3 regions of the Paenarthrobacter sp. JL.01a genome follow, and region 2 is predicted to be linked to each of the others. Evidence: riboswitches for the same ligand, from Rfam matches in the RefSeq annotation. Region 2 holds a riboswitch; each other region holds the start of a gene.
What was found. Region 2 has a riboswitch for glycine ahead of cycA (D-serine/D-alanine/glycine transporter). Riboswitches for the same ligand answer to the same signal wherever they lie in the genome.

Region 1 (10,689 bases), 990 kb from region 2:
ATGCCCAGGAGGATGTGAACAAGGATTTCGATGAACCAGAACCGTGACATGTCGGTCCAACCCTGCGGACCCACCAACGTGTTGAGCAGGAAAATGTTGTGCCAGCCGTAATCGTCCGTCACCGCGAAGGCCACGCTGATCACCACGATGCTGGGCAACGCGATGCGCGCGACGGCTTTGAGATGGCGCGTCAGCCGCTCCCGGCACGAACCCGCCAACTGGAAACGGGCAAAGTTGTAGCCGGCCACGGCGATCAGGACATGCGCGGTCCCTTCCCACCGGAACAATCCAACGTGGGAGGAGACGATGAAGATGATGGCGACGGCGCGAAGGACGATTCCTGTTTCCAGGCGGGCCGTGAGCTTTTTGGGACGCCGTTTTCGTCCGGTGCCGGTTGAAGCCTGGGGTTCCTTGACGCCGGACCCGGCATTGGGCTTTTTCTTTGGGTGCACGCCGTTCGTTCCGGCGGCACCACTGCGTTCGCGTTCGACGGCGGGCGTCAGTTCGCAGACGGGCATCAGGTGCCATCCGTGGGGAAGGTAGCCGAGTGCACGCTCCAGCCTGACCGAGGCGGCGACGTAGGACAGTGAGTCTCCGCCCAGGGAAACGAAAGTGTCCGTATCCGCCACGTCGTCCCGTTCCAGGACGTCGATGAAGATCCTGCGCGCATCGTCCGGCGACTCTGCGGCGGAAGGTCCGGGGCCGCCGTCGTACTTCTCCGCAATCGGGGTGGTCGCTCCCGGAGGCGCGTAGGCATCCGCCGGGGCGAGGGCGAGAATGGCCTGGTAGTCCGTTTTTCCGTTGGCCAGGCGGGGGATCGTTTCTACGCGGCACAGCGTCAGGGCCGACCTTGGGACGCCGAGATCGTGCGCGAGCGCTTTGGTCAGGAGCGGGAGCTCGTGGTTACCTTCGACGGCGGCGACGAGTCCGACGTCGGTCCCGGCCACGGCCGCTGTCACGCCGAGATCCTGAAGGATCTGCTCGACCTGGCCCAGGTCGATCCGAAGCCCCACGATCTTGACGAAGCGGCTGCGCCGGCCAACGATTTCGTAGAGCCCGCTTGGTCCGATCCGGGCGAGGTCGCCTGTGCGCAGCTCGGTGATGTCCCGGCCCCGGGCGAGGTCCGCCGGGTGTTCGGCGTAGCCCAGCATGACGTTTGGCCCGGAGAAGACCAGCTCGCAATCGTCCAGTCCAGGAACAGGTTCCAGCCGGAAGGATCCCCCGGGAATGGGGACGCCGATGGCATGGGGATGCTCCTCGGCCTCGTCCGGCGGGAGGTACGCCATCCGGGCCGTCGCTTCGGTTTGGCCGTACATGACGAAGAGGTCCCAGCCTTGTTCCTGTCCGAGCTGGGCGTAGCTGCGTACCCGTTCAGGCGCCAAACGCCCTCCGGCCTGGGTGATGTACCGCAGGCTGGGCAGGTCCATGCGGTCGAAGCCCACACGCTCCAGAAGATCGAAGGTGTAGGGAACCGCGGCGAACGAAGTCACGGATTCGCGCCGCATCAGATCCCAAAAACACGGATCCACCACGGACAGATCGGTGAGCGCTATCGACGCCCCCACCAGGAGATGGCTGTGCACGACGCTCATGCCGTAGCAGTAGGACAACGGAAGCGTCGTTGCTGCCCTGTCTTCCGGGCGGAGGTGCAGGTACTGGGCGATGGCGGCCGCGTTGGCCTGGATCGACCCTGCCGAGATGCGGACCAGTTTCGGGGCACCCGTTGAACCGGAAGTGCTCAGCAACAGGGCGAGGTCAGGATGGAGTTCGTGGCCGCTGCGCTCCCGGCGCACGTCCAGCGAGACGCCTCCATCCACCGAACGTGCCACAATGTCCGGCTCATAGGCCGAGATCAGCGCTTCCGCGGCCTGCCCGCCCCCGGAAGGAAGGACCAGCAACGGTTGTCCGGATGCCAGTGCTGCAAGGTACACGGTGAGGGAAGGCAACGTGTTTTCCGCTTCGAGGGCGATAAGGCGCCGGCCGTCGCCAAAGGACCTGGCCATCTCCTCGACACGGGCCGCCAACTGCGCGTAGGTCACTGTTTCGGCTGCCAGGCGTACTGCGGGCCGGTCTCCAAACGATGCCAATCGGGCGGCAAAGGCTACTCCGGCCACATCGGACTGAATACTCACCCGGAAAAGTTAGAAGGTATGGCTAACCTAACTCAAATGGATTTGCGCGGGGGACCGGAACATGACGTTGGCGTGATGTGAGCGGGGGATCGGGAATTGGCGGTGGGATGTGAGCGAGGGATCGGGAATGGGCGGTGGGATGTGAGAGAGCGATTGGTATCAGCAGACGCTCGCTCACATCCCACCCGTTTTTTCGGGACCCTCGCTCACATCCCACCCGTTTTTTCGGGACCCTCGCCACGGGTTCGAATTTAGCCGCTGAGGCGAGCGAACGACGTCGGCACCCGGGTGGGTGCCGACGTCGCGGTTTTTGGGAAGGTTGTTCGCGCTTCTGCGCCGAAGCGTCAGAGCGCAGCGGCCTCAAGATCGAGACTGGCCGGCGCCGCCGTCTTCCCGCGGTTGACCATGAGTGCCAGCAGGTCGAAAACAACGGTGGCGGCGGCCACGCTGGTGATGTCGGCGTGATCGTAGGCAGGGGCGACCTCTACTACGTCCGCTCCCACGATGTTGATACCATCCAGGCCGCGGAGCAGGGCGAGAAGCTCGCGTGAATGCAGGCCGCCCATCTCCGGAGTTCCAGTGCCGGGTGCATAGGAAGGATCGAGGACATCGATGTCGATGGAAACGTAGACGGGCGTGTCGCCAAGGCGTTCCTTGACCCGCTCAATGGCGGCCGGCACGCCGATGACGTCCAGGTCCGAGCAGCGGATGATCTGGAAGCCGAACTCGTGGTCCCGGAGGAAATCGTTGCGGTCATAGACAGGTCCGCGGATACCAACGTGCATCGACTTGTCCTCCACAAGAAGGCCTTCTTCAAAGGCGCGGCGGAAGATGGTCCCGTGCGTGATCGGCTGGTCGAAGTACGTGTCCCAGGTGTCCAGGTGGGCGTCGAAATGCAGGAGCGCGACCGGCCCGTGGACCTTGTTCAGTGCCCGCAGCATCGGCAGGGCAACGGTGTGGTCGCCGCCGATGGATACCAAGCGCTTCGATTCGCTGATGAGGGGCAGGGCCTGTTCCTCAATTTCGCGGACGGCGCGGGTGATGTCGTAAGGGGTGCAAGCGATGTCGCCTGCGTCAACAACCTGGGCTTCGTACACGGGCTCGACGTCGAGCTCCGGGTGGTAGCCCGGGCGCAGGAGCCGCGATGCCTCGCGGACCGCGGCAGGACCAAAACGCGCCCCGGGCCGGAAGGAGGTGCCGCCGTCGAACGGCACACCCACAACGGCGATGTCGTAGTCCGGAACGCGGTCGATCTGGGGGAGTCGGGCGAAGGTGCCGAGGCCGGCGTAACGGGGAACCTTGGTTGCGTCGACGGGGCCGATGGGCTGGTGCGTGGTCATGAGAGGGATCCTTCGTTGATCTTGCTGTCATTGGACGTGCTGGGCTGGTGTTCGGTGGTGAGCTCCGAAAGGGACTTGTTTGCCGTTTCGGGAGCCAGGAGGAAGGTGGCGATGAGCCCGATCAGCGAAATGACCGCGCCGATGAGAAGCGATCCGGCCGCGCCAAACGACACGATCGCCAATGGCATCAGGTAAGTGCTTGCCGCCGATCCCACCCTGCTGATGGCGGTGCCGAAGCCGACGGCCGTGGCGCGGACTTCCGTGGGGAAGAGCTCGTTGGGGTAGACGACTTCAAGGAAACTCGATGCTCCGGACGCCAGGGCAAAGACGGCCAGGGCAATAAAGAGCGGTGCGGCTTCCACATTGGGGATGAAAGCCGGAATGGCTAAGGCAACAACAATGATCCCGAACGTCCACAAAAGCAGCTTTCGGCGCCCGATCTTCTCCACAAGCCAGAGTCCGGGAATGCCGCCGACAACAAACAGCATGGAGATCAGGAATGAGCCACCGTAGAGGTTGGCGTCGCCATGCATGCCAAACGAGGTCAGCAGGTCCGGGGCGAAAGTGTAGACGGCAAACAACGGAATGACCTGTGCTGTCCAAAAGATGGAGACGAACAGGGTCCGCTTCCAGAACTGACCTCGGAAAATATCCAGGAAGCTGCCTTGCTTCAAGGGTCCCTCGCTGTCGGAAGAGATATCAGCCAGTCCATACTGAGGGCCGTAAACCTTCTTGAGGACGGCATCGGCCTCATCGCGGCGCCCTCGTGATAGCAACCACCGTGGAGACTCAGGCGTGCCGAGCCGGCAGAGCAGCGTGATGATGGCGAAGACAGCCGGGCTGGCAACCATGAAGCGCCAGGCCTCCGGTCCCGCATCGCGCAACAAGTAGCCGACGGCGTAAGCCGCCGCGGCACCTATGGCCCACACCACGAACGTGGCACCGAGCAGGCGTCCGCGATGTTTTTTGGGAAGGAACTCGGCCAGGAGCGAGGTAGCGATGGGGTAGTCGGCGCCGATGGCCATGCCCAGGAAGAGCCTGCACAAGACCACTTGCCACATGTCGGTGGCAAAGCCGTTCAGGACGGAAAACACCGCAAGCGCAATGAGGTCCGCGATGTACATCTTGTGGCGGCCGATCCTGTCGGTCAGCCAACCAAAGATGGCACCGCCGAAAAAGATGCCCACCAGGCTTGCCGCACCCACCAGGCCAATTTCAGCGGGGGTCATCTCCAGTCCGGGGGCCATGGTGATGAGTGCGATGCCAATGATGGACAGCGCGTAGCCGTCGATGAACGGACCGCCGGACGCGAAGAACGTCAATTTCTTGTGGAACCGGGTTAGTGGGGCGTCATCAATGAGGTTGCTGGTTGCGCTCATTGCCAACCCTCTCTCGTGAATGCTCGTCTTTGAGCGGTGAAGTAAGTAGTTCCAGTTTTGGTGATACAGCTCACCGGGTATACTCATCCATTGTTTACATCTGACGAAGTCACCTAGACAAATGTCTAAGATCAAGACAGGACGCAGAAATGGCCATCACCGTCGCCGAACTCGTGGCTGAGCCGCAGCTCGGACTCACGCTCCTGGCCGGATCTGCGGGCACCGGCAACCGCATCACCTGGGCCCACACCTCTGACCTCCCGCGGCTGTGGGAGTGGGTCACCGGCGGGGAACTCATGATGACCAACGGCCTCTCCATTCCAGCGGATTCGGACGGACAGGTGGAGCTTGCTGAGGCCCTGGTGGACGCCGGTGCCAGTGCGTTGGCGATCGGCGAGAAGATGCACGCGCCTCCACTGACAGCTGAGTTCCTGGCTGCTTGTGAGCGGCTGGCCCTGCCCCTGATCAACATTCCCTACCCGCTGCCGTTCATCGCCATTGCGCGGTCCGTGGCCGAGTCGTCGCTGCTCGAAGAATCCCGCCGTCTCCGCCAGACAGCCCGCGTCTACGACCTCCTGCGCACCGCCGGCGCGTCCGAGGATCACTGGCAAAGTCTGGTCCTTCGGCTCGCTACCGAACTGGATTCGGAGCTGTTCGTGGTGGACCGCCGCTGCCTGCACCCGTGGCATCCGGAGGGCCATCCCCTGCCGGAGTTCCTTGTGGAGGAATGGTCGCCGCAACCGGGCCGCGTATCCGTGGCGGGCAAGAACTTCCAGTGGCACCGGATCCGTGGCCGGCACGTGCTGACCATGGACATTCCCACCCACGCGAATGCGCTCCTCGTAGTGCTGCCCGGCAGCGAACCGCACCCTGACGCCGTCGTACTTCTGCATGCCGCAACCGTGCTGGGACTGCAGTTGGCGCGCATCGTACTCTCGCTCGAAGGGCGGCACCGGCTCGCCGGCGAGTTCCTGCTGCAGGCCCTCGATGGGCGGCTCGGAACGGGCGAGATCGAGCGGCGGTTGACGGCTTTCGAGGTGCCTCCCCAGGAGTTTGTGGTCGCCTCGATGTTGGCGGACGACGGCGGCAGGCTGGCCAACGTGCACGTCGAACTCTGGCGGCATGGCGTTCCGGCGGCCTCCCTGCGGCGGAACGACCGGCTTCATGTGGTGGTCGCCGCGGACGTCGCGGATGATCTCCTGGTCCACTGCGCCGGGTCTGAAAGCGTCATCGGCGTCAGTTCAGCGGCCTCCGTCGCGGGACTCCAACAGGCCCTTCAAGAATCGTTGTGGGCGCTGGGTTCGGCGCGTGCCAACAAGCTGGGGCTGGCCCGCTACGCCGAGGGTCCCAGCTGGCTTGGACTGACGGGATTCGAGGAAGGAACCGCGTTGGTGCAGCGTCTCCTGGGGCCGGTTTTTGCGTACGAGCAACGCCAGGACGGCGACCTGACGGTCACATTAAAAACCTATTTGGACTCGCAGCGGTCGTGGCAAAAAACCGCGTCCGCGCTGTTCACGCACCGGCAAACCATCATCTACAGAATCCGGAAAATCGGCGAACTGACGGGGCTGGACATGGGTGAAACGTCCACCTTGGCGCAGCTCTGGCTGGCCTTGCAGATCCACGAGGCGATGCGCGGTTGAGCCGTGTGGAAAACAACCGCCTTGCGCTTTTTCGAAATGACCCGCTATGGTGTGAAGCGTGTCACTGACGTGGCGCAAACGCTTTTGATCTGCGGCGGGAGAGTCCTGCCGGGTACATCCAGTCAGGCGCCGTAGGAGCAAATCCTCCCCAGGAATCTCTCAGGCCCATGTACCGCCGCGGCGAGGCAACTCTGGAAAGCAGCCCGGGCAACCGGGCTCACCGACGGTGCAAGTGGGCAACCAAGTCCACGGAATCTCTCAGGTCCAATACAGAGCGGGGAGGAACCCATATTCAACGTGGCGTCTGTGGGACGCCTGAATCCTGGAGTTCCTCTTGACTGTTCAATCCTCCCCAACCGCTTTCGCGGACCGGCATATCGGCGCCCGCCGCCAGGCCGATGTTGACACCATGCTCAAGGCGATCGGCTACGACTCGGTTGATGGCCTGGTGGATGTCGCCGTCCCCGATTCCATCCGCCAGTCCTCGCCCCTGAGCCTGCAAAAGGCGCTGAGCGAGACGCAGGTCCTGGCCGAGCTCCGCAAGCTCGCGGCGAAGAACAAGACCGCCGTGCAGATGATCGGCCAGGGCTACTACGACACCATCACCCCGCCGGTCATCCGCCGCAACATCCTTGAATCCCCGGCCTGGTACACCGCCTACACGCCGTACCAGCCGGAGATTTCCCAGGGCCGCCTTGAGGCGCTCCTGAACTTCCAGACCATGGTCCAGGACCTCACCGGGCTCCCGATCGCCAACGCTTCCCTGCTGGATGAAGCCACCGCCGTGGCCGAAGCCGTGTTGCTGATGCGCCGGGCCAACAAAGCTGTGAAGGACGGCAAGACCGTCCTGGACGCCGACCTCCTCCCGCAGACCATCGCGATCGTGAAGGGCCGCGCCGAGGCGCTCGGTTTCGAGGTCCTCGTTGCGGACCTTTCGGCCGGATTGCCCGACGGCGACATTAACGGCGTCGTCCTGCAGCAGCCGGGCGTTTCGGGCCGGGTCTTCAACCACGCTCCCGTGATCGCTGAGGCAAAGGAACGCGGTGCACTTGTCACCGTCGCGGCCGATCTGCTGGCGCTCTCCCTCATCACGCCCCCGGGCGAACAAGGTGCCGACATCGCCGTCGGAACTGCGCAGCGCTTCGGTGTTCCGCTGTTCTTCGGTGGCCCGCATGCCGCTTACATGGCGGTCCGGAACGGTATGGAGCGCACGCTTCCCGGCCGCATCGTGGGCGTGTCCAAGGACAACGCGGGCGTTCCCGCCTACCGCCTCGCCCTGCAGACCCGCGAGCAGCACATCCGCCGCGAGAAGGCCACGTCCAACATCTGCACGGCGCAGGCATTGCTGGCCATCGTTGCCTCGATGTACGCCGTGTACCACGGCCCGGACGGCCTGAAGGCGATTGCCGAAACTGTCCACGGCCACGCCCGCGTGCTGGCTACTGCCTTGCAGAAGGCAGGCCGCGAACTCGTCGCAGACTCCTTCTTCGATACCCTCACCGTCCGCGTTCCGGGCAAGGCCTCAAAGGTGATCGGCGCGGCCGAAGCGCGCGGCATCAACCTCCGCTACATCGATGAGGACACCGTAGGCGTCTCCGTCGATGAAACCACGACGCCGGAGGTCCTCTCCGCTGTCGCCGTCGCCTTTGGTGCGGGTCCCGTAGGGGACGCCGCCGGGTTCGAGCTGGCTTCCGACGTAGTCCGAACCTCCGATTTCCTGCAGCACCCGGTGTTCAACACCCACCGCTCCGAGACGCAGCTGTTGCGCTATATCCGCAAGCTGTCCGACCGTGACCTCGCGCTGGACCGCACCATGATCCCGTTGGGCTCCTGCACCATGAAGCTCAATGCCACGGCTGAAATGGAGGCTATCTCCTGGCCGGAGTTCGCCTCGATCCACCCGTTCGCGCCGGATCACCAAACTGAAGGTTGGCGTGAGCTGATCTCCGGTCTGGAAGCCGATCTGACCGAGATCACGGGCTACGACCAGGTCTCCATCCAGCCGAACGCCGGTTCCCAGGGTGAGCTGGCAGGCTTGCTCGCGATCCGCGGATACCACCTGTCCCGCGGCGATGACCAGCGCAACGTGTGCCTGATCCCGGCTTCGGCGCATGGCACCAATGCTGCCTCGGCTGTGCTGGCAGGCATGAAGGTTGTCGTGGTGGCTACGGCTGCCGACGGAACCATTGACCACGCTGACCTTGCCGCGAAGATCGAAGCCAACCGCGATGTGCTCTCGGCCATCATGATCACGTACCCGTCCACGCACGGTGTGTACGACGCCGACGTCGTTGAGGTGTGCGACGCCGTTCACGAGGCCGGTGGCCAGGTGTATGTGGACGGTGCCAACCTCAACGCGCTGGTTGGTTTGGCCCAGCCGGGCAAGTTCGGCGGCGACGTCTCGCACCTGAACCTGCACAAGACCTTCTGCATCCCGCACGGTGGCGGCGGACCGGGTGTCGGCCCCGTTGCTGCGAAGGCCCACCTGGCTCCGTTCATGCCGGGTGACGCGAACAATGCTTCCTCCTCGGAGGGCGGCGTGGCCATCTCCGCATCCCGTTTCGGTTCCGCCGGCGTGCTCCCGATTTCCTGGGCCTACGTGAAGCTCATGGGCGGCGAAGGGCTGACCGAGGCCACCAAGTCGGCATTGCTGGCCGCCAACTACGTTGCTTCCCGCCTGGATGAGCACTTCCCTATCCTCTACACGGGCGAAGGTGGACTCGTGGCGCACGAGTGCATCCTGGACCTCCGTGAGCTGACCGCGCGTACGGGGGTCACGGCCGAGGATGTGGCAAAGCGCCTGATCGACTTCGGCTTCCACGCCCCGACGCTGGCGTTCCCGGTTGCCGGCACCCTCATGGTGGAGCCCACCGAATCCGAGGACCTCGCCGAGATCGACCGCTTCATCGAGGCCATGATCACCATCCGCGCCGAGATCGAGCAGGTAGCTGCCGGTGACTTCTCCGTGGAGAACTCTCCGCTTCGCAACGCGCCCCACACGGCAGCCGCCGTCGTGAGTTCCGCCTGGGAGCGCGACTACCCGCGAGAGCAGGCCGCCTTCCCGGTGCCGAGCCTCAAACAGGACAAATACTTCCCGCCGGTCGGCCGGATTGACGGTGCTGCGGGCGACCGCAACCTGGTCTGCTCCTGCCCTCCGATCGAAGACTTCGAGAACTAAAGGACCCTGTGATGTCTGAGAACTACACCGCTCTCTACGAGCAACACAAAAAGGCCGGCGCGTCCTTCACGGACTTCGGCGGCTGGCAGATGCCCCTCAAGTACGAGTCCGAGTTGGCTGAGCACCACGCGGTACGCCAGGCGGCCGGCTTGTTCGACCTCTCCCACATGGGCGAAGTCTGGGTGACCGGCCCCGAGGCAGCCGCCTTCCTGGACTACGCCCTGGTGGGCAAGCTGTCCGCGATCGCCGACGGCAAGGCGAAGTACTCGCTGATCTGCAACGCCGACGGCGGCATCATCGACGACCTCATCACGTACCGCCGCGCGGAGGACAATTTCCTCGTGGTACCGAATGCGGGCAATGCTGCGGTTGTCGCCTCGGAGTTGAAGAAGCGTGCGTCAGGATTCGATGTTGTTGTCGAGGACGCCTCCGCTGAGACCTCGCTCATCGCCGTCCAAGGCCCTCTTGCTGAAGCCATTCTGTTGCGCCTGGTCCCGGCGGAGCAGCACTCCCTGGTCACCGGGCTGAAGTACTACGCCGCTGTGGAGGTGACCATCAGCGGACAGGACCTGCTGCTGGCTCGCACGGGCTACACGGGCGAAGACGGGTTCGAGATTTACGTCCCGAACCCGGACGCTGCCTCGCTGTGGGAAGCGTTCCTTGAAGCCGGCGAAGGCCACGGGCTTATCCCGGCGGGCCTGGCCGCCCGCGACTCGCTTCGCCTCGAAGCCGGCATGCCGCTGTACGGAAACGAGCTCTCCCGGCACGTCAACGCCTACGCAGCCGGACTGGGCCCTGTGGTGGCGCTGTCCAAGGAGGGCGACTTTGTCGGCAAGGACGCGCTGGCCGCGATCAAAGCCGCAGGTGTTGGCTCCACGATCGGGCAGAAGCTGGTGGGCCTCAAGGGAGCCGGCCGTCGTGCAGCCCGCGGTCATTACTCGGTCCTCAAGGACGGTTCCCTGATCGGTGAGGTGACCTCGGGGCAGCCGAGCCCCACGCTCGGTTACCCGGTGGCCC
Region 2 (10,689 bases):
GACTTCATAGTCGGCTTCGTTGAAGAACGACGGCGACCGCTTCACCACCGAGTGCTCGCTCGCCACGCCAGCGGACGCTGACCCGGAGGATGAAGGACCAAGCGTGCCCCGGGTCAAGGTGGTGGGCGTCGTGAAACCGGTGGCCACCAACCAGAAGTCATTCCCGGCGCCGGATTCAGCGTCGTCTTCATCGTCCACGGCGTAGGCGTTGACATCATGCAGGGGAGGGCAGGCATCCAGGATGGTGGAAGCCCACGTCCCGTCGCTGTCCACAGAAGATGGGTCCAGCACGCGGATCTCCGAGGAAACGTCCCGGAGCAGGTTCAGCAGCAGGTAGTCCTTGGCCCAGCTCCAGGACTGCAACGAGGTGTGTGCATCAGGGGTGAAAAGAACCAGCAGGGCACGCGAACCGGCAAGGTAGCTCTCGAAATCCGCTGCCAACAAGGATCCGGCCGGGTACGTTACATCGTCCACCTCCCAGTCACCCTGGGGCCGGAAGAGCAGCCAATCGCGGTGGGCGCTGAGGTTCACATCGGTGGGAACGTCGATGGGCACCCATGAGTCGTCCCGGAGCAACCACGTGCTGCGGTTGTAGAAGTCGATGTAGTCCACGGCGAAGGTCCGCTCGTAGCCGGGAGTGGAGTCGTGCGCCACCATGGCAAGCATGTGGTTTTCGGGGATTTCGAAGAGGCGTTCAGCGTCCGCAAGCAATTGACCGCGGCGAAGCTTGACGCCGGTCCGTGCGTAGGAGGAGGACGTTGCGGGCAGGCCTTCGGCGGTGCTGGACACCAGAAGGGTGTCGGCATCAAGCCAGCTCACGTTGCCCTTGGCTGTAGGGATGTCGAAGCCACCTGCCGCCGGGTCCACGAAGGTGCGGGATTCGACGTCGAACTCCCGGTGCCGGTCGGCGTCGCCGCCGTCGGGGGAGAGCGAAACCATGGCCAGGCGGTAATCGGAACCGTCGGCGGGACGAAGGAAACCGGCGCCGTGGAAGACCCATTCGACGCCTTCCGCGGCTGCCAGGGCATCGATGTCGAGCAGCACATCCCACTCCGGCTGGTCGCTGAGATAGCTCTCCCACGTGGTGCGGCGCCACAGGCCCTTGGGGTGCTCCTGGTCCTTCCAGAAGTTGTAGTAGAAATCGCCGCGTTTGTTCACCATGGCGATCCGGTCCGTGGAGTCCATGACTTCCAAAATGCCGGACTGGAGCACCGCATAATCGGCGTCTTCCAGCAGTTCCTCTGTGCGTGCGTTCTGTTCCCTGACCCAGGCGAGCTGTTCTTCGCCGTGGATGTCCTCCAGCCAGGCGTTCTCATCCGTGGGTTCCGGCGCTGCGGCATTCTCTGACAATGGCGAGGGATCAGCTGCTGTGGTGGTCATGGCCCCATCCAAGCAACACTGTTCGACGGTAGGCAAGTCACGCAGAGTTAGGCTTGAGCGTGGCTAAATCGCAAACCAACCGTGTTGCCCTGCTGGGGGCCGGCCCTCGGGGCACCAGTGTCCTTGAGCGGTTGCTCGCGAACTGGGCTGCCGGGGACACCGAGGGAGCCACCCTCCACATCCATGTTGTGGATCCTTTCCCTGCCGGTTCCGGGCACGTCTGGCAGCCCGGGCAGTCCCGCCTGTACTTGATGAATACACAGGCGTTCTACCCGACACTGATCCCCGAGGATCCCGAGCTCGCAACCCCGCTGACGGGTGGCTCCTTCGACCAGTGGCGAGAGGCCCGACGTCGTGATGGTGCGGGCCTGGACGACGCCGAAAAAGCCGAGCTGGCCACCCTGGAATCACACGACTTCCCCAGCCGCGCCCTGTACGGGCGCTATCTGCGCCAAACCCTGGAGGGGCTGCTGGACCGGCTGCCCGACGGCGTCGAGGTCACCTTCCATGAAATGCCCGCCGTTGCTGCGCGTCCGGTTGACGGGAAGTTCGACGTCGAACTCGCCGACGGCACGACGCTCACCGTCGGTTCGGTGGTGCTGGCGTTGGGGCACATCGAATCGCGGCTCAACCCTGAGCAGAAGTCATTCAAGCGCGCGGCCGACGAGCTGGGCTTGGCGTATTTCCCGCCGGCACCGCCCGCGGATGTGGATTGGCAGGCGGTGCCGGACAGCCAACCCGTTCTTGTCCGGGGCATGGGCTTGAACTTCTTTGACGTGATGGGCCAACTGACGGAGGGTCGCGGAGGCAAGTTTGTCGAGGCAGGGGTGCCCGGAGCCGGTGTCCTGGAGTACCGGCCATCGGGCCGTGAACCCAGGATCTTCGCTGCCTCCCGCCGCGGTACGCCGTACCGGGCCAAGGCAGGGCTGGACGGCTACTACCCACGCAGCATCACCATGCGGTACCTGACAGAAGACGCGGTTGACCGGTTCCGGGCAGCAGGCATCCAGCCCGGTTTCGACCACGATCTCTGGCCGTTGCTGCACAGGGATGCGTTGTGGGCCTACTACTCAACGCTGGCCAGGTCCCAGCCCGCCGCGATCAAGGATCCGGCACAGTTTTTGGCCGACCTGCAGGACGCGCTGCAACCGCATGCCCACACCACGGCGCACTGGGAACACGATGTGGAGGTCCTGGTTGAAAAGCACGTGGTTGCTTCGCGCCGTTTGAATCTTCGTGGGCTCGCGGCGCCGTTGGCGGGACGGACGTTCGCGTCACGGCGTGACCTGGATGCCGCGATCACCGCCTACCTGGACGACGACGCCCGGCGCTCGGCTTTGGGTGAAGCCGACCCCGTGAAGATGGCCATTGGGGCACTCCACACCGGCCGGGCGATCCTCAAGACTGTCGTAGCGGACGGCGGCATCACGGACGAGTCCTGGTTGGCCGGTCTGCGTGGCTGGTTCGAATCGTTTGTCGAAGGACTGGCCAGCGGGCCGCCCGCGCTCCGCTCGGAGCAGCTCGCCGCCTTGGCGCGTGCCGGCGTCGTAAGTTTTGTCGGACCGGACCCCAAGTTCAGCGTCGATCGCAGCGCAAAGGTGTTCCGGGCGGCTTCGCCGTGGGTTCACGACGGGCCCGTGGAGGCGGAGACCCTCATTGAGGCGATGTCGCCGGCGAACAGGGTGGGCATCAATATTTCCCCGCTGCTTGAGCAACTCATGGCCGACGGCCTGGTGCGGACCAAGATCATGATGAGCGTTGAGGGCACCCCCATGCAGACCACCGGCCTTGACGTCGAACCGCACCCGTACCGCCCGATAGCCGCCAACGGGTCCGTTACGGAAAACATGTACGTGCTCGGGCTGCAGTTGTCTGCGTCGCAGTGGGGCAATGCCATCGCCGCGGAGGCCCGTCCCCGCACCGGCCCCGCCTATGCCAGCGGGCAACGGACCCTGCGCGACGCCGACGAAATCGCCCGTAGCATTCTGGGACTCCAGAGCCCCCGGGTTGCGTCACCAGCCAGCCTTCGTTAGTGTGTGAGCTGCATCACCCGTTGGGTGTGCGCGCTTTTGATCTGCGGCGGGAGAGCCCTGCCGGTACATTTCGTCAGGCGCCGTAGGAGCAAACCCTCCCCAGGAATCTCTCAGGCCCATGTACCGCCGCGGCGAGGCAACTCTGGAAAGCAGTCCGGCCACCGGACTCACCGAAGGTGCAAGCAGGCCCATGCCTGCGGAAACTCTCAGGTCTACCTACAGAGCGGGGAGGAACCCGAATCAATGCGGCACCACAGTGCCGCCTGAACGACGGAGTTCCTTTGACGATTCATCCCACCACCGGCAACGATTCACCGCATCTCGAACGCCAGCTCAGCAACCGCCACATCCAGCTCATCGCCATCGGCGGTGCCATTGGAACCGGCCTCTTCATGGGCTCCGGCAAGACCATTTCCGCAGCCGGCCCCTCCGTAATTTTCGTGTACATGATCATCGGCTTCATGCTGTTCTTCGTCATGCGCGCCATGGGCGAGCTGCTCCTGAGCAACCTGAATTACAAGTCCTTCAGCGATTTCGCCGCAGACCTCCTCGGTCCCTGGGCCGGCTTCTTCACCGGGTGGACCTACTGGTTCTGCTGGGTCATCACGGGCATCGCAGACGTCATTGCGATTGCCGGGTACTCGGAGGAGTTGTGGCCAGGGCTGCCCTTGTGGATTCCAGGTCTTATCACCATCGGCATCCTGCTGCTCCTGAACCTGGCCACGGTCAAGGCCTTCGGCGAGACCGAATTCTGGTTCGCGCTTATCAAGATTGTGGCCATCGCCGCCCTGATTATCGTTGGCCTGTTCATGATCCTCAGCGGCTTCCAGTCCGACGCCGGACCGGCCAGCTTCAGCAACCTCTGGAGTCATGGCGGCTTCTTCCCGAACGAGTTCATGGGCTTTGTTGCCGGATTCCAGATTGCCGTGTTCGCGTTCGTGGGCATTGAGCTGGTGGGCACCACCGCTGCCGAGGCCAAGGACCCGGATAAGAACCTGCCCAAGGCCATCAACTCCATCCCCATCCGCGTGCTGCTCTTCTACGTAGGCGCGCTCATCATCCTCATGTCCGTCACTCCGTGGACCCAGTTCGCCGCGGGCCACAGCCCCTTCATCGCCATGTTCTCCCTGGCAGGCCTTGGTGCAGCGGCCACGATCGTGAACCTGGTAGTGCTGACCTCCGCAATGTCCTCGGCCAACTCCGGCATCTACTCCACGTCACGCATGGTGTACGGCCTGGCCCAGGAAGGCGACGCGCCCGCGGTCTTCAGCGCCCTGTCCGGACGCAAAGTACCCCGCAACGCCCTGTTCCTTTCCTGCGTCCTGTTGCTGTCCGGCGTCGTGCTCATGTACGCCGGGCAGGATGTGGGCAAGGCGTTCGACATGGTCACCACAGTTTCGGCTGTCTGCTTCGTGTTCGTGTGGTCGATCATCCTGGCCAGCTACCTGGCCTTCAGGAAGCGCCGTCCCCACTTGCATGATTCTTCGGCCTTCAAGATGCCGGGTGGGGTGGTGATGGTGTGGGTGGTGTTTGCTTTCTTCGCGTTCATCCTTTGGGCCCTGACCACCCAGCCGGACACGCTCATGGCGCTGCTGGTCACTCCGGTGTGGTTCCTCGCGCTTGGCGTGGCCTGGGCGGTCCTTCGCAAACGGCCCACCCACCTGGCCCGTTACGAGCACTTCAAGGCCGAGCTGCAGAAGGACGCTGAGCGGGTGAACGAACCCGAATCTGTCCGCAGCTGACACCCAAGCAAAGAGCCAGGTCCCTCGGAAGTCGAGGAGCCTGGCTCTTTGGCTGTCAGGGGAGGGTTAGCCCCGCAGGCACTTCTGGTACTCCAGCCAGGCGAAGGCATAACGAAGCCAGCCCACGATGTCGTACCACTTGGACGGCTTGGTTGGCTCGGTGCACTGAGGTGGCTGGGGCCCGCTTGCAGCCACCAAGACCTCCGCCTTGACCGTGGTTCCACTTTCGACGGCGGTCAGCACCACGGTGCCGGTTCCTGCGGCGGCCGCTGCGGGAACCTTGAGGTTCACTGTGGCGGAGCCGGCTGCAACGGGCACGTCGCCGAGCACCAGCGAGGCGCCCTTGGCGTCGGTAAAGACTGCCTTCAGCGTCTTGTTGGCCGGGCTGCCGATCGATGTCAGGTCCAGTTTGGACACTGCCAGGGTGATCGGGTCGCCAGCTTTGACCTCGGCGGCAGTTGTGTCGGCAACAGCGACGGAACGCCGGGCGAAGTCCGGCGATACCGGGTTGTGGGCCTGGAGGTACTTGATCCAGGCATCCCGGTCCACCAGGCCGGTGTCCTTTGTGTTGCTGCCTTCCTTGAACACCCGGAAGTTGTCACCGCCGGTTGCCAGGAAGCTGAAGGTGCCGATCCTGTACTGCTTGGCAGGATCGATGACCGCGCCGTTGACCCAGATCCCGGTGACGCGGTCGCCTGCGGCGCGTGCGGCGTCGTAGGTGTAGTTGACGTTCTTGGACAGGCCCAGCTGCTGGTACGGGCGGCTGGGCACCGTTCCGTCCGGGTTGGTCTGCCACTGCTGCTCCAAGAGAGTCTTGAACTGCGTACCTGTCAGCGACGTGGTCCACAGATTATTCACGAACGGCAGTACGGCGTTGGCTTCTGCGTAGGTGATGGTGCCGTCCGGCGCGTAGTAGAGCTCGTTGCGCAGGCCGCCAGGATTCACGACGCCGATCTCCGCCGCGCCCAGTTCCGGCGCCTTGAGCGTATCCACCAGGGAGTCCGCCACCAGGTTGCCCAGCGTCGATTCGCTCGCGCGATCGTCACGCTTGGGGGCTCCGCCTGCCGGGTCAGGAGTGAAGGCGGTGGTGATATCGGCTGTTACCGCACCGACCGGCTGGTTTCCGATTTCTGCGGCATTGGCCAGGGCCTTGTCCACGATGGTCTTGACCTGGGCAACGCGCGGGTAGGCGGCCACCAGGCTTGCGGCGGTGTCAGTGGTGCGGTCCACAACAGCAGCCTTGTAGGCCGTCACGGACTTGGAGGCTGTGTCCACCGTGAGCGTCACGCTGCCCACGTTCTCGCCGTAGTTGCCGGTCTGCACGATGGGTCGGGTTTTGCCTGTGGGCTGGCCGTTGGAGTCCAGGATGGGTGCGTCCCAGGCATACTCCTTGTGGGTGTGGCCGGTGAAGATCGCAGCGACGTCCGGGGTGGTTTCGTTGACCAACTTGGCGAACGGACCACCTGCCGCCACTTCCTGTTCCAGCGTTGCGCCCTCGGGTGTTCCGGATGCCGCGCCGTCGTGGTTCTCCACGATGATCAGGTCAGCTGCGTTGTCGGCCTTGATCTTGGCGGCCACACGGTTGATGGCTTCCACGGGGTCCCCGAATTCCAGATCGGCGATGCCAGCCGGGGTCACCAGCGTTGGTACCTCCTGGGTGACCGTGCCGATCACGGCGACCCGCATCCCATTCATGTCCAGGACTTTGTACTCCGGCAGGACCGGGGTGGTGGTGCCCTTCTGGTAGACATTGGCGCCCAGGTAGGCGAACTTCGCGTTGGTACCTCCGGCGATGACGCGCTCGCGCAGGTCCTGCCAGCCGCCGTCGAACTCGTGGTTGCCGACCGCGGAAGCCTGCAGTTCCAGTGCGTTCAGGACGTCGATGGTGGGTTGGTCCTTCGCAACCGAAGAAGCGAAGAGCGAAGCGCCGATGTTGTCGCCGGCCGAGATGAACGCCGTGGCGCCCGGTGCTGCCGCAGCGCGGAGCTTCTCCACGGTCCCTGCGAAGAGCACCGTGTTGTTGTCGATGCGGCCATGGAAATCGTTGATGCCCAGGAACTGCAGGTCCACTGTTGCCGGTGCGTCCGGGGCCAGGTTCAGGCCGACCACGACGGGGTCGTGGTCGCTGGCCCGGAATTCGTCCGCAGCGTAGTAGTTGGTCACGTTGTTGTTATACCGGCTGTACTCCAGTGCCACGGACTCCACGGAGTTGATGTTCCAGATGTCGGTTCCGGTGACTTTTTGTGCCGCCGAGGGGGAGGCCAGGATGTGGTCCAAGGAACCGACCATTCCGCCGAACAGGTAGGAGTGCTTGCCCGTGCCAACCTCAAGGTCGGTGTAGCCGGCGCCGGTCAGGACGTTGATGGGATCTTCCTTGCCGTAGGCGTTGAAGTCGCCGATCAGGAACACCTTGTCGGTTCCCTTGGAGGCCTGCAGATCCTGCGAGAACGCCAGCAGGGACTGGGCCTGCTTGGTCCGGGCAATATTGGAGGCGCCCTGGCCCTTGTCGGTATCGTCCGGGGTGGCTGCTGAGCCCTTGGACTTGAAGTGGTTCACGATCGCGATGAACTTCTTGTCATCAGCTCCGCCAACTGGCTTGAACACCTGCGCCAGCGGCTTGCGTGCGCTGGCGAATGCCACGGTGTCGTTGTGGATGATGGATTCGCCTACCGGCTCCGCCGTTGCCTTCTTGAAGATGAACGCCGTGCGGATCATGTCCTCGTCGCTCAGCGGGGGAGCGTTCGCAGGAGTGCGGACGTAGTCCCAGACGCCCGGGGTCTTGACGTTGAGGGCGTCCACCAGCTTGGACAGTGCGTCATCACGGTTCTTTCCGAACTGTGCCGAGTTCTCGATCTCTTCGAGGGACACTACGTCGGCTCCGGACTTGGTGATGGCCGCTACGATCTTGGCCTGCTGGCGTTCGAAGTTCTCCGCGTTGGCGGCACCGCGGGCGTTGCAGCCGTCCTTGACGGTGATCGGGTTGCCGTCCCGGTCGGTGTAGAACACGCAACCGCTCAGCTGGTCACCGGTGGTGGGGAAGTAGTTGAGCACGTTGAAGGAGGCCAGCTTGAGGTTCCCGCCAACATCGGCGGGACCATTCGGCCGGGTACCCGTGAAGGACGCGGGTTGGACGGAGTCGGCGTTGGCCGGCGTGAGGGCTGTCAACGGCTGGAATTTCCAGGAGTTGTTGCCGTAGCCCAGAATCACGTCGGTCTTGAACGTGGCGGGTGAACCCACACGGACAGGATCCGCGGCTGTGAGGTACGGCAGCTGCTGGGCCTTCGTAGTGGCGTCCTTGAGGAAGTTCGTGGACGCGCCGTCGTCGAGTTTGATGGCCCGGAGCGCATTGTCGGCCACCACCGCCGCGTATTCGGGCGAACCGTAGCTGGCTACCGCCGTCGGCTGTACCAAAGGCGAGGTGCCTGCGGCGAGGCCGATTTCGCCGTACTGGTTCAGCGAATAGTTGTCCGTGACGGTGAAGTCGCCCTGCGGCGCAACCAGCATGCCTTCCAGGCTTTCGCGGGCTGCTTCATTGGCCGGGAGCGTGAACGGCGTGGATTTGACCTCGGGTGCGGCCTCCGTGAGCTTCTTGAGGCCCGCAGCCTCGACCGTGAGCTGGGTCTGGTTGGCAAACTCACTGACCACGCCGGTCAGTTCAACGTAGTCGCCCTGCTGGACCGTCGCCGTCGTCGTGGGTGAGTAGACAAACAAAGCGTCCGACGCCGTCCTGGCCGCCCCGCCGTTGTCACCGCCGCTTCCCGGGGTCTGGACGTAGTAGCCGTTGAATCCGCCGGTTGCGTAGACGGCGGTCACCTTGCCGCGCGTCGTCACGGTGCTGCCAACGAAAGGACTGGCTGCGCCGGTGCCCTGGATCTCGGCGATGGACTTGGTGCCAGGCTCAGGCTGTGGATCCGGGGGCGTCCCGCCTCCGCCCGATGCCGTCGGCGTGATGGAAGCGTTGAGGCTGAAGTCAGCTGCGTTGGAGTCTGTGTCCACCCCGTTGGTGCGGTTGAGGCTGCGGACATCCGTGTTGCTGGACGGTCCTGTTGCAGCCGCCGTCTCAAAGGTGTTGGAACTGCCATAGCCAAGGAGGTCCGCGACGGCCGCGTTGCCGGTCACGGAGCCGGCAGGCAGAGCTGAGACCGCGGTGGCCTGCTTGGCGAGGATGAGCGTTCCTGCCGTGCCGCTGGGGTTCAGCGTGCCGGTGGCCTGGACATCCGCAGCGGGAAGCGCGGGGGCCGTGGAGGTGCCGCTGTTCGTGGCACCCTGGATCAGGTAGTAGCCCTTGGCCGGAATGCTGCCGGTCAGGGCAGTGATGCCGGTAGGGGCTGCGGCACTGGTGGCTGAACGGTACTGCAGTGACCAACCGGCCAGGCTGACTGCTGCGTCAGAGGAGTTGTAGAGCTCCACGAACTTGTTCTTGAACGCTGCCCCGCTGCTGCCGCCGCTGAGATAGGCCTCGTTGATCACCACCGGCGAGGTGCCGCTGGGTGCGGCTGGATCGTCCGCCGCGAAGGCGGGTGCCGCCGTCAGCGGGGCCGCAAGCAACCCGACTGACAGGACTGTTCCCGCCGCTGTTTTCCAATGGTTTTGGTGCATCCGCTCTAACTTTCATGAGGGAGCCCTGTGGGGCCCTATGGACGACGCCCACCGTCTTGTGAAGTGGGCGATATGCCCGGAAGTTACTCCGGGGTAAAGCTGCCTCGGGCATAGCTGAACACGAACGGATGAATGGGAAGTGGCTCCCGGGTGGCCGGAGGGTTTGCCGGCCAGCACAGGTCCTACTTGGCGGCGCCCTTGAGGGTGCCGGTGGTTGCGGCCCCGGCAGCGGCGCCGATCAGGCAGACAATCTCACGATCGCCGGTCTTCCAGGAATCGCTGGTGGGGTGGAGGAAAGTCACGTCGAGGGCGGACTCTTCGAAGGGCACTCCGACGAACGAGGCAAACTGCGCGCCACAGAACTCTTCTGCTTTGGTTCCCACCTCGGTGGTCCCGGGGAACGCGGAAGTGTCGAGCTTGGTAACGGCGTAGGCCTCAAGGTCGTGGCTCTGATCGCACGGAATGATGGTGACGTCCACAACTTCCTCGGTATCAGGGTTGGCGATGCAGTCACCCAGTTTCACTTTGAAGGCGTCAGCTTTGGACGATTCCGTCGGTTTGCCGGATTCATCCCGCTTGGCATCCCCACTGCTGATGAGCGAACATCCAGCCAGCGCCAGCGATGCCATGGTCAATACGGCAGCAGCCCTGAAGGTCTTTGAAAGGTGGAGCATTCTGGTCCTCATTCCAGGAGGAACACAGGATCCGCATGAAACGGGCCTGTGGTCATCGATGAGGGACCCAACAAGGTAATCCCATCCCGGTCGATCCCCCAAGGCCGACGATGAGAGGCTCCGGCCGGCCGCCCTTGGGTAGGGGGCAGCCGGCCGGACCCGAATTTTCATAGTCTAGGCCGTCTGGCCCTGATCCTGGATCACCTTGAAAACGGCACCCGTGGGATCGGACAACGTGGCCAACCTGCCGAAGGGGGTGTC
Region 3 (10,689 bases), 230 kb from region 2:
CAGCGGCCCTTGAGGGTGTGCAGGATATTGGCCACGAGAGCGCCCGAAGCCTTTGCCCTGAGCAGTTCGTTGGCGCTGAGGATCTCGATCATGAGCAGCCTTTCTGTTGTGCGTCCAATAACTATCCCGGCCATATTATCCCGGTATTACAATTGGAGCTATGGTCAGGTTGCCTCTTACACCCGCAGAGGCCGAGCGTGGACAACGTCTCGGCTCATTGTTGCGCCGCGCACGGGGCACGCGCTCCATGTTGGAGATCGCCCTTGATGCCCGTGTTTCCCCGGAGACGCTCCGCAAAATCGAATCCGGAAGGGTAGCCACCCCCGCCTTCCCCACCGTGGCTGCGATTGCCGATGTCCTGGGCCTGTCCCTGGACGAGGTCTGGGCGGAGATCAACCAGCCCGACGCCGGCGCGGATCCAAGCGCGCCGCGCCGCAGCGCGCGCGAGTTCCTGGCTTCCTAAGCTTGGTCCGGGCGTTTTGGCCGTGCCCGGACGTGCAGGCGCTCGCCTTGCTGGCCGAACAGTGTCAGCAGTTCCACCGGCTCTGACGTAGCGCTGGCGAACCAGTGCGGAGTCCGGGTATCGAACTCGGCTACCTCGCCGGGTTTGAGGATGAAGTCGTTCCCGCCCAGGACCAGCCGCAATTTGCCGTTGAGGATGTACATCCAGTCGTAGCCCTCGTGGGATTGGGGCTCCGGCGTCTCCTTGCCCGTGCCACTTTTCAGCACCATCTTGAAGGCCTGGATCCCGCCCGGGCGACGGGTGAGGGGGAGTGCGGTTCCCCAGTGGTGGACTTGCGGCTTGAGGTGGATGCGGGGATCGCCGGTCTCGGGGGCGTCGATCAGTTCCTCAAGGGGTATCTGATGCAGCCGCGCTATCGGGAGCAAAAGCTCCAAGGTGGGCTTCCGCTGCCCCGATTCGAGGCGGGATAACGTGCTGACGGAAATGCCCGTTGCCTCCGAAGCTTCCGCCAGCGTCAGGTTGCGCTGGGTCCGCAGCGCGCGCAGGCGCGGGCCGACGGCGTCGAGCATGGAACTGAAGTCTTGGCTCATGGACCAAGTTTGCCATATCAGCAAAATTCTTTGCTGATTCTCCCGAGGCTGTCCAACCATGGAAGGAACGGCACAAGGCCGCGAGGGAATCACGGAGGCAAAGTGGGCAAAGAAAAGAACATCAAGGAGTACGACGTCGTCATCATTGGAGGTGGCGCAGCTGGGTTAAGTGCCGCCGTGACGCTGGGCAGGGCTCTGAGGTCAGTGCTGGTGATCGACGCCGGCGAACCCCGGAATGCTCCTGCCGCGGGGGTCCACGGCTTCCTGTCCCGCGACGGCATCAACCCCAGGGAACTCCTGAGACTGGGACGGGAGGAGGCGCGCGGCTACGGGGTGGACATCATCAACGGCGTCGCCGTTGCGGCCCCTTCGACGGCGGCGCAAGGCGAGGGCGCCGAACCCGCCTTTGAGGTGGACCTGGGAGAGGGCGGCACTGTCAAGGCGCGGCGCCTCCTGGTGACTACTGGTCTGACGGATGTGCTTCCTGACATTGAAGGCCTTCGCGAACGTTGGGGTCGGGACGTGCTGCACTGCCCCTACTGCCACGGCTGGGAAGTGCGCAACAAAGCGATCGGGATACTGGGGACCCTTCCGATGGCCCTGCACCAGACCATGCTCTTCCGGCAATGGAGCCCGGATATCACCTTGTTCCTCAACGACGTTGTGGAACCGACGGATGAAGAGTGGGAACAGCTTGCCGCACGCTCCATCAACGTTGTGGAGGGCAAAGTGCGCTCACTTGAGGTCACGGATGATGCTTTGAGCGGGGTGGTCCTGGCTTCCGGCAGGGTCATTCCAGCCGAGGCCCTGGCAACAGGGACCCGCCTGGAGGCCCGGTCCGGAGTACTGGAATCCCTTGGGGTCAAGGTGGTGGAGCACCCCATGGGCGTAGGGCGGCATGTCGAAGTGAATCCCCTGGGAGGCGCCACCTCGGTGCCGGGCGTGTGGGCGGCAGGGAACGTCGCCGACCTCATGGGGCAGGTCATGGCATCGGCAGCTTCGGGTGTCATGGCGGGAGCGGCGATCAATGCCCACCTGATAACTGAGGAAACCAGACTCGCGGTGGAAGCGGCCCGGAAAAATAGTGGTCGACGTTCGGCTTAAGTGCGGGGATCATTAAAGGATCGCCACTAAAGGAGGTTGGCATGTGCTACGCGTACTATGACGACTTCGAGCGGCGCACGAAGAAGGACTCCGCGCGCAAGCCCGAGACCCGCACCACAGAGGCCAAAGAGCCTGCTGCCCCGGCGGAGACCCGCCCAGGGACAGAAGGCACGCTGTGGACTTTCCTGGCACGTCGTCGCAGGGAGCCTGAGGTTTACGAACCGAAGGTGGACCGCATCTACGAGAAAGTCTAGGGATCACTCCCGGACCGGAACGAGCACCGAATCCACGCAAAAGGCGCCGGGACCACCGGCGCCTTTTCCATGGGCTCCCAGGTCAGCTCTCCCCGGGCTGGTTTCTTTCTGCCGTGCCCAGATACTCCAGGGCAGCGGTGACCAGGGCTTCTGTTCCCTTGGCCAGCGTGGGCTGGATAAGCGGTGCGAAATAGGGCGAGTGGTTGGATGGAATGTCCTCAGGGAGCCGCCCTGTGGTGGCCCACTCCCTGAACAGTGCAGGGTCGGCGCCTCCAAGGAACCAGAACACCAAAGGTGCATCGGCGCCCTTTGCCAAGGCTCCGACATCTTCGCTGCCCGAGACCGGGCCGGGATCGATCACCTGTGCCGTGCCGAATTTGGCCTTGAAGGCTGCCGTGATTCTGCCTGCAGCCGATTCGTCATTGACGGTGAGGGGAAAGTGCTCCTCGAAGTGGATCTCCGGATCCTTCGGAGCGCCGGAGGCTGTTGATTCCCCCTGGACGATCCGCTCAATGGATCCGAGGATCTTGTCCCTGATGGAATCGCTGAAGGTGCGGACACTAAGGCCCAGGGTCGCGGTCTCGGGAATGATGTTGTTTTTTGTCCCTGAATGGATCTGCCCAACGGTTACCACCGCCGAGTCACTCGCCGCGAGCTCACGCGAGACAATGCCCTGCAAGCGGACCGTGGCAGCTGCTGCCATGAGGACAGGGTCAACGGTGGTTTCAGGGCGGGAGCCGTGTCCGCCGCGTCCGTGCAGGGTGATGTTGAGGGAGTCGGCAGAGGCCATGGCGACGCCGGAACGGATGCCGAACCAGCCGGCGGGGAATGGGGCGACATGCTGGCCGAGTACGACGTCGGGCTTCGGCACGACGTCGTACAGGCCGTCCGCCACCATCGCGTTCGCTCCACCGCCCCATTCCTCTGCGGGCTGGAAAACGGCGATCAACGTGCCTTGCCACTGGTCGCGGTGCGCGGCAAGCGACTCCACAGCACCCACCAGGCAGCTGACGTGGACATCGTGGCCGCATGCATGCATGACGGGAACGTCGTTGCCCGCGTGGTCGACGCCGACGGCGGTGCTTGCGTAGTCCAGTCCTGTGGATTCTTTGACGGGCAGTGCGTCCATATCGGCCCGGAGCATCACCACGGGCCCGGCTCCGTTCTCAAGGATGCCCACCACGCCGGTTTTGCCGATGTTGCGGTGGACCGTGAAGCCAAGGTTTTCCAGGTGCCCGGCGGCGATTCCCGCCGTCCTGGTCTCCTGGAAGGACAGTTCCGGGTTGGCGTGCAGGTCTTTGTAAAGCTCTTCGAGGTCAATGGTCATGGGTTTACCCTCTTCGTTCGACGCCTTTGGTCCGGCCAGTGTATCCACCGGCGGTGTGCGAAGCCTGTGTGTGCGAAGACCGGGCAGTCGCGGCAGACTGGATGCCATGAAGAATTCCGAACCCGCCACAACGCAGAAGTCCACGGTCGAGTGCTGGACGAAAGCCCTGGCAGAGTCGAACGGTTCGCCCGGTGGCGGCGCAGGAACGGGGGTCATGCTCTCGATCGCGGCCGCGCTGACCTCCATGGTGGCAGGGTATACGGAGCCCGAAGACCACCAGCGGGAAGAGCTTTCGGGGATTCATGCCCGGGCCCAGGAACTGAGGAACTCTGCCCTGCAACTGGCAGACGATGATGCCTCAGCCTCCAACGCTTTCGGGGCTGCCTTCCGTCTGGACCCGGGTCCGGAACGCGAAAAGGCCATCCACCGGGCTTCGGTGGACGCGGCCAAGGCCTCTGCCGTGCTGGGTGAGCGGGCCATCGACGCCATCGAGGACCTTGGCTGGCTCGCTTCCCATGGCAACCCGGCCCTCATCGCGGACGTCGTGGTTGGCTTCGGTGCGCTGCGCGCCGCCATAGCGGGAGCGCGGACCAACGTGAGCTTCGACCTCGCGTCCCTGACCTCCGCGGGGACTGGGCTGGAGGAGGTCAGGGAGCAGCATCCGGATCTGTGGAAGACGGTCAGCCGCCTCAGCGACGCGCTGGAGCGGATCGACCTGCTGACTGCCGGCGTCGACAAGAAGGCAGCACCTACCGAAGCGGTGTAGCTTCCTATTTCGCCTTGGGTACCTTGCGGAGTACGACGGCGGCCATCACTGCCGCTCCGGCCATCAGTACCAGCCCAATCGCCGCAGTGATGTGGACTCCGGAGTCGAAGGCTATCCGGGCGGCGTTGGTCAATGCCTCGGAGAGCTGGGTGGGAAGAGCGGAGGCTGCGTCAACGGCACCGGCCAGGGTTTCCCCCGACTTCCTGGCAGCTTCGGCGGGGACGCCGTCGGGAATGACGAGGTTGTGCTGGTAGGACGCGGTGAGGATTGAACCGAGCACGGCTGTTCCCAGGAGGGAACCGAGTTCGTAACCGGTCTCGGAGATGGCCGAGGCCGCCCCTGATTTGTCTGCCGGCACGGACGCCAGGATGAGGTCATTGGAGATGGTCTCCGCTGCACCCACGCCGACGGCCAGGACCGTCAGGGCTGACAGGAGGAACACCGGTCCGCTGCCGTGGTCACCCACGACGGCCACCAGGTAGCCTATGGCGCTCAGCGTCAGTCCGCCGGCCACCACGAATCCGGGCCGTACTTTCTTGACCAGCGGTACTACGAGCAGGCCGGCGATAACTGTGGCCAGGAGGGCCGGGATCATGGCGATGCCGGCTTCCATGGGGGACTGCCCTTCGACCAGCTGCAGGTGCTGGGCAAAGAAGTAGATGAACCCCGTCATGGAAAACAGGGACAGCACGTTGGCCACGATGGCCGTGCTGAATACCTTGTTCTTGAACAAGCTGACGTCCAGCATGGGGCTCTCGATCCGCTGCTGGCGGCGGACGAAGAGGACACCCATCACCAATCCGAAGAGCATGAAGGCTACAGCGGATGCCCCGAGTCCGTGGACGGCGAACTCCTTGATGCCGTAAACGAACGGCGCCATGGTGACCACAGACAGGACGATGCTGGGCACGTCGACGCGGCCGGGGTTGGCGTCCTTGGACTCGGGAATGAGTGCCCGGCCGAAGGCGAGGAGCGGCAAAAGCAGGAATGCTGCCACCAGGAAGACGGCACCCCACCAGAAGTGCTCTACCAGCCAGCCACCGAAGATGGGACCGAGGGCGGCGCCACCGGAGAATCCGGCAGCCCATACGGCGATCGCGAGCCGGCGGCGGTTGGGGTCGGTAAAAATGTTCCTGATCAACGACAACGTTGATGGCATCAGCATGGCGCCGAAGACACCGAGGGCGGCGCGCCCGGCAATAAGCCACTCAGCGGACGGCGCGAATGCCGTAGCAGCCGAAACCGCCGCGAAGCCTGTGCTGCCGATCAGCAGCAACCGGCGTCGTCCGATCCGGTCACCAAGGTTGCCCATGGAGACCAGGAGCGCGGCGAGCACCAGCGGGTAGGCGTCAACGATCCACAGGAGCTGTATGCCGCCCACGTCCAGGGAGCGGGCGATTTCCGGCAGGGCAAAAGTGAGCGCGGTGTTGTCGACGGCCACCAGCAGCACCGGGAACATCAGCAGTGCCAAGGCCGTCCAGTCGCGCCACGGTGCAGCCGGGCCCGTCAAGGGGGCGGCGGAACGGGGTGCTTGGGTTGAGGACGGCGAGAACATGCCACTTACTGTACCGTCCAGACGGTACAGTTACAAATGCAAGGACTGCACAGCTTTAGGGAATGATGTACACATGCCACGAAAACCAGTTGCCCGGGACGCCGTCCTGGATGCCTACGAATCCCTCCTGATCGAGGTAGGGGAGCGGGCGGCTACCCTGGATGCCGTCGCCAAGAGGGCCGGTGTCTCCAAGGGCGGGCTGCTGTATCACTTCCCCAACAAGGAAGCCCTGATCAGCGCCTTGCTGGAACGCCTGGACGAGTTGGCGCAGGAAGACATTGAGCAGATGAAGGCCGCGTCGGACGGTGCGGCCGCGTACTTCATCCGGTCCTCCCTCTGGGCCGACACCCCCATGGACAGGGCCTTCGTTGCGGCAACGAGGCTCGCTGAAGTAGCCCATGAGGAAACGCGGCGGCGCTTCGCAGGAATCCAGCAGCAGTGGCTGGATGTCCTGGCCGAAGACGTAGGACCGGAGATTGCCAAGGCCGTCAGCTACATGGGCGACGGCCTCTACTTCAATGCGATGTTCGAAGGCGGGCAGGGGGCCGGCAACGCCGGGCGGGAGGCCGACGTCGAAATCCTGCTGGGCGTCCTGGACCGCCTGCGGAAGTGACGTTTCATCCATTTGCCGCAGGGCCTTGCACGTAGGACAATTAAGCCTTGTGGCGTGCCCGGCGTGGTGCCCACAGACAACTGAACATGCCTTTGATCTGCGGCGGGAGAGTCCTGCAGGCACGTGATGCAGGCGCCGTAGGAGCAAACCCTCCCCAGGAATCTCTCAGGCCCACGCACCGCCGCGGCGAGGCAACTCTGGAAAGCAGCAGGCACTCCACGCCATTGACGTGGGATGCTGTGCTCACCGACGGTGCAAGCGATTCGTTGTGCGGACAACACGCGGAAACTCTCAGGTCCAATACAGAGCGGGGAGGAACCCGAGCCGCTGCGGCGTACCCAAACGCCGCCCAAGTATTGGAGTTCCTTCGTGACGGTTAGTTCCGCCTCCACCACCTTCGTCGATCGGCATATCGGCGCCCGCCGCCAGGCCGACATTGAGACCATGCTCAAGTCCGTTGGCTACGACTCTGTTGACTCGCTGGTCGACACTGCCGTTCCGAACGACATCCGCCAGGACGTCGCCCTCACCTTGCAGAACGCGCTGAGCGAAGTCGAGGTCCTTGCCGAGCTGCGCAAGCTCGCCTCCAAGAACAAGACGGCCGTCCAGATGATCGGCCAGGGCTACTACGACACCGTCACGCCGCCGGTCATCCGCCGCAACATCCTTGAGTCCCCGGCCTGGTACACCGCTTACACCCCGTACCAGCCCGAAATTTCGCAGGGCCGCCTTGAAGCACTCCTGAATTTCCAGACCATGGTGCAGGACCTCGTTGGCCTGCCGATCGCCAACGCCTCCCTGCTGGACGAAGCAACCGCCGTGGCCGAAGCCGTCCTCATGATGCGCCGCGCCAACAAGAACAAGGCCGTGCAGGACGGCAAGACCGTGCTCGACGCGGACTGCCTGCCGCAGACCATCGCCATCGTCAAGGGCCGTGCTGAAGCCCTCGGCTTCGAGGTTGAGGTTGCCGATCTTTCAGCCGGCCTTCCGGAAGGTGCCATCAACGGCGTCGTCCTCCAGCAGCCCGGTGCTTCCGGCCGCGTCTTCGACCACTCCGCCGTCATTGCCGAGGCCAAGGAACGCGGCGCACTGGTCACCGTTGCCGCCGACCTCCTTTCCCTGACGCTCATCACCCCTCCGGGTGAGCAGGGCGCTGACATCGCCGTGGGTTCCGCCCAGCGCCTGGGTGTCCCGCTCTTCTTCGGCGGCCCGCACGCTGCCTACATGGCCGTCCAGAAGGGTCTTGAGCGTTCCATGCCGGGCCGCTTGGTGGGCGTTTCCAAGGACGACGCCGGCGTTCCCGCCTACCGTCTGGCCCTGCAGACCCGCGAGCAGCACATCCGCCGCGAGAAGGCCACGTCCAACATCTGCACCGCGCAGGCGCTGCTGGCCATCGTGGCTTCGATGTACGCGGTCTACCACGGCCCGGAAGGCTTGAAGGCGATCGCTGAGACCGCCCACAGCCACGCCCGGACGCTTGCAGCGTCCCTGAAGGCTGCCGGCGTCGAGGTCCTCCACGGTTCGTTCTTCGACACCATCACCGTCCGCGTCACGGGCAAGGCAGCAGAGATCGTCGCCGTCGCCGAGGCCAAGGGCATCAACCTGCGCGGCATCGATGCTGACACTGTCGGCATCTCCGTTGACGAAACGACTACGTCCGACATCGTCGGCCGCCTCCTCGATGTCTTTGGCGCTTCGGTCACCGATGCCGCCGAGGACTTTGCGCTGGAGGCTTCCGTTGAGCGCACCAGCGCATTCATGCAGCACCCGGTGTTCAACACCCACCGCTCCGAGACCCAGCTCCTGCGCTACATCCGCAAGCTCTCGGACCGCGACCTCGCGCTGGACCGCACCATGATCCCGTTGGGTTCGTGCACCATGAAGCTCAACGCCACCGCTGAAATGGAAGCCATTTCCTGGCCCGAGTTCGCCTCGATCCACCCGTTCGCTCCGGACTCCCAGACCGAGGGCTGGCGTGAACTCATCAGCGACCTCGAAGCGCAGCTGACCGAGATCACCGGTTACGACCAAGTGTCCATTCAGCCGAACGCCGGTTCCCAGGGTGAGCTGGCCGGGCTCCTCGCGATCCGCGGCTACCACCTCTCCAACGGAGATGACCAGCGCAACGTGTGCCTCATCCCCGCCTCCGCGCACGGCACCAATGCCGCCTCGGCAGTGCTGGCAGGCATGAAGGTCGTGGTCGTGGCCACCGCTCCCGATGGCACCATCGACCACGTTGACCTGAAGGCCAAGATCGAAGCCAACCGCGACGCCCTCTCGGCCATCATGATCACCTACCCGTCCACGCACGGTGTCTACGACGCAGACGTCCGCGAAGTCTGCGACGCCATCCACGAAGCCGGCGGACAGGTGTACATCGACGGTGCCAACCTCAATGCCCTCGTAGGCCTTGCCCAGCCGGGCAAGTTCGGCGGCGACGTATCCCACCTGAACCTGCACAAGACCTTCTGCATCCCGCACGGCGGCGGCGGACCCGGCGTTGGCCCGGTCGCAGCCAAGGCACACCTGGCACCGTTCATGCCCGGCGACGCAGCGTCCTGGACCGAGGGCAATGACGTTCCGATTTCGGCCTCCCGCTTCGGCTCGGCCGGTGTCCTCCCGATCTCCTGGGCCTACGTGAAGCTCATGGGCGGCCAGGGACTGACCGAAGCCACCAAGTCCGCGTTGCTGGCGGCGAACTACATCGCATCCCGCCTCAACGAGCACTTCCCGGTGCTCTACACAGGTGAAGGTGGACTCGTAGCCCACGAGTGCATCCTGGACCTGCGCGAATTGACCGCGAAGACCGGCGTCACCGCTGAGGATGTGGCCAAGCGCCTGATCGACTTCGGCTTCCACGCGCCCACCCTGGCCTTCCCGGTTGCGGGTACCTTGATGGTTGAGCCCACGGAGTCCGAAGACCTCGTGGAGATCGATCGCTTCATCGAGGCCATGATCACCATCCGCAAGGAGATCGACCAGGTTGCTGCCGGCGACTTCTCCGTGCAGGACTCCCCGCTTCGCCGCGCGCCCCACACGGCAGCCGCCGTCGTGAGCTCCGACTGGGACCGCGCGTACCCGCGCGAGCAGGCCGCCTTCCCGGTCCACCATCTCAAGCAGGACAAGTACTTCCCGCCCGTTGGCCGCATCGACGGCGCAGCCGGAGACCGCAACCTGGTCTGCTCCTGCCCGCCGATCGAAGACTTCGAGAACTAAGGACCGGTCATGACAGGGAAATACACCGCCCTCTACGAAGAGCACAAGAAGCTTGGCGCGTCGTTCACCGACTTCGGTGGCTGGCAGATGCCGCTGAAGTACTCCTCGGAATTGGCCGAGCACCACGCAGTCCGCAAGTCCGCGTGCCTGTTCGACCTCTCCCACATGGGCGAAGTCTGGGTCACCGGACCCGAGGCCGCAGCGTTCCTGGACTACGCCCTGGTGGGCAAGATTTCTGCCATGGCCGATGGCAAGGCCAAGTATTCGCTGATCTGCCAGGAAGATGGCGGCATCATCGATGACCTGATCGTCTACCGTCGCGGTGCAGAGAAGTTCCTTGTGGTGCCGAATGCCGGCAACGCGGCAGTTGTTGCTGCGGAACTGCTGGTGCGTGCGGCCGGGTTCGACGTCGTGGTTGTGGATGCCTCGCCCGAGACTTCGCTCATCGCCGTCCAGGGTCCCCTTGCCGAAGCCATCCTTCTGCGCCTTGTACCGGCCGAGCAGCACTCGCTGGTCACCGGATTGAAGTACTACGCCGCCGTCGAGGTCACCTTCCTCGTGGCCGGAAGCGGCCAGGAATTGCTCTTGGCACGCACCGGGTACACCGGCGAAGACGGCTTCGAGATCTTCGTTCCCAACGAATCCGCCGCCGCGCTGTGGCAGGCGATCACCGCCGTCGCCGAAGAGGGCGAACTGGTCCCGGCGGGCCTGGCCTCGCGCGACTCACTCCGTCTGGAAGCCGGTATGCCACTGTACGGCAACGAGCTCTCCCGCGAAGGCAATCCCTTCGCTGCCGGGCTT

Region 1: another riboswitch for glycine. It lies ahead of gcvP (aminomethyl-transferring glycine dehydrogenase); the one in region 2 lies ahead of cycA (D-serine/D-alanine/glycine transporter).
Region 3: another riboswitch for glycine. It lies ahead of gcvP (aminomethyl-transferring glycine dehydrogenase); the one in region 2 lies ahead of cycA (D-serine/D-alanine/glycine transporter).

Annotation. Positions count from the first base shown of each region.
Region 1 covers NZ_CP104877.1:4,181,567-4,192,255, reverse strand. The annotation lists gene N5P29_RS19925 (AMP-binding protein) at 1-2,132, opposite strand, end outside; gene speB (agmatinase) at 2,477-3,472, opposite strand; gene N5P29_RS19915 (MFS transporter) at 3,469-4,851, opposite strand; gene N5P29_RS19910 (PucR family transcriptional regulator) at 5,001-6,494, shown strand; glycine riboswitch at 6,580-6,679, shown strand; gene gcvP (aminomethyl-transferring glycine dehydrogenase) at 6,829-9,672, shown strand; gene gcvT (glycine cleavage system aminomethyltransferase GcvT) at 9,684-10,689, shown strand, end outside.
Region 2 covers NZ_CP104877.1:764,339-775,027, forward strand. The annotation lists gene N5P29_RS03735 (prolyl oligopeptidase family serine peptidase) at 1-1,380, opposite strand, end outside; gene N5P29_RS03740 (FAD/NAD(P)-binding protein) at 1,440-3,413, shown strand; glycine riboswitch at 3,451-3,549, shown strand; gene cycA (D-serine/D-alanine/glycine transporter) at 3,695-5,155, shown strand; gene N5P29_RS03750 (ExeM/NucH family extracellular endonuclease) at 5,222-9,754, opposite strand; gene N5P29_RS03755 (septum formation family protein) at 9,937-10,428, opposite strand; gene N5P29_RS03760 (VOC family protein) at 10,603-10,689, opposite strand, start outside.
Region 3 covers NZ_CP104877.1:992,770-1,003,458, forward strand. The annotation lists gene map (type I methionyl aminopeptidase) at 1-92, opposite strand, end outside; gene N5P29_RS04900 (helix-turn-helix domain-containing protein) at 161-463, shown strand; gene N5P29_RS04905 (helix-turn-helix domain-containing protein) at 460-1,053, opposite strand; gene N5P29_RS04910 (NAD(P)/FAD-dependent oxidoreductase) at 1,156-2,157, shown strand; gene N5P29_RS04915 (hypothetical protein) at 2,199-2,411, shown strand; gene N5P29_RS04920 (amidohydrolase) at 2,494-3,738, opposite strand; gene N5P29_RS04925 (cyclodeaminase/cyclohydrolase family protein) at 3,845-4,504, shown strand; gene N5P29_RS04930 (MFS transporter) at 4,509-6,059, opposite strand; gene N5P29_RS04935 (TetR/AcrR family transcriptional regulator) at 6,133-6,672, shown strand; glycine riboswitch at 6,766-6,863, shown strand; gene gcvP (aminomethyl-transferring glycine dehydrogenase) at 7,042-9,888, shown strand; gene gcvT (glycine cleavage system aminomethyltransferase GcvT) at 9,898-10,689, shown strand, end outside.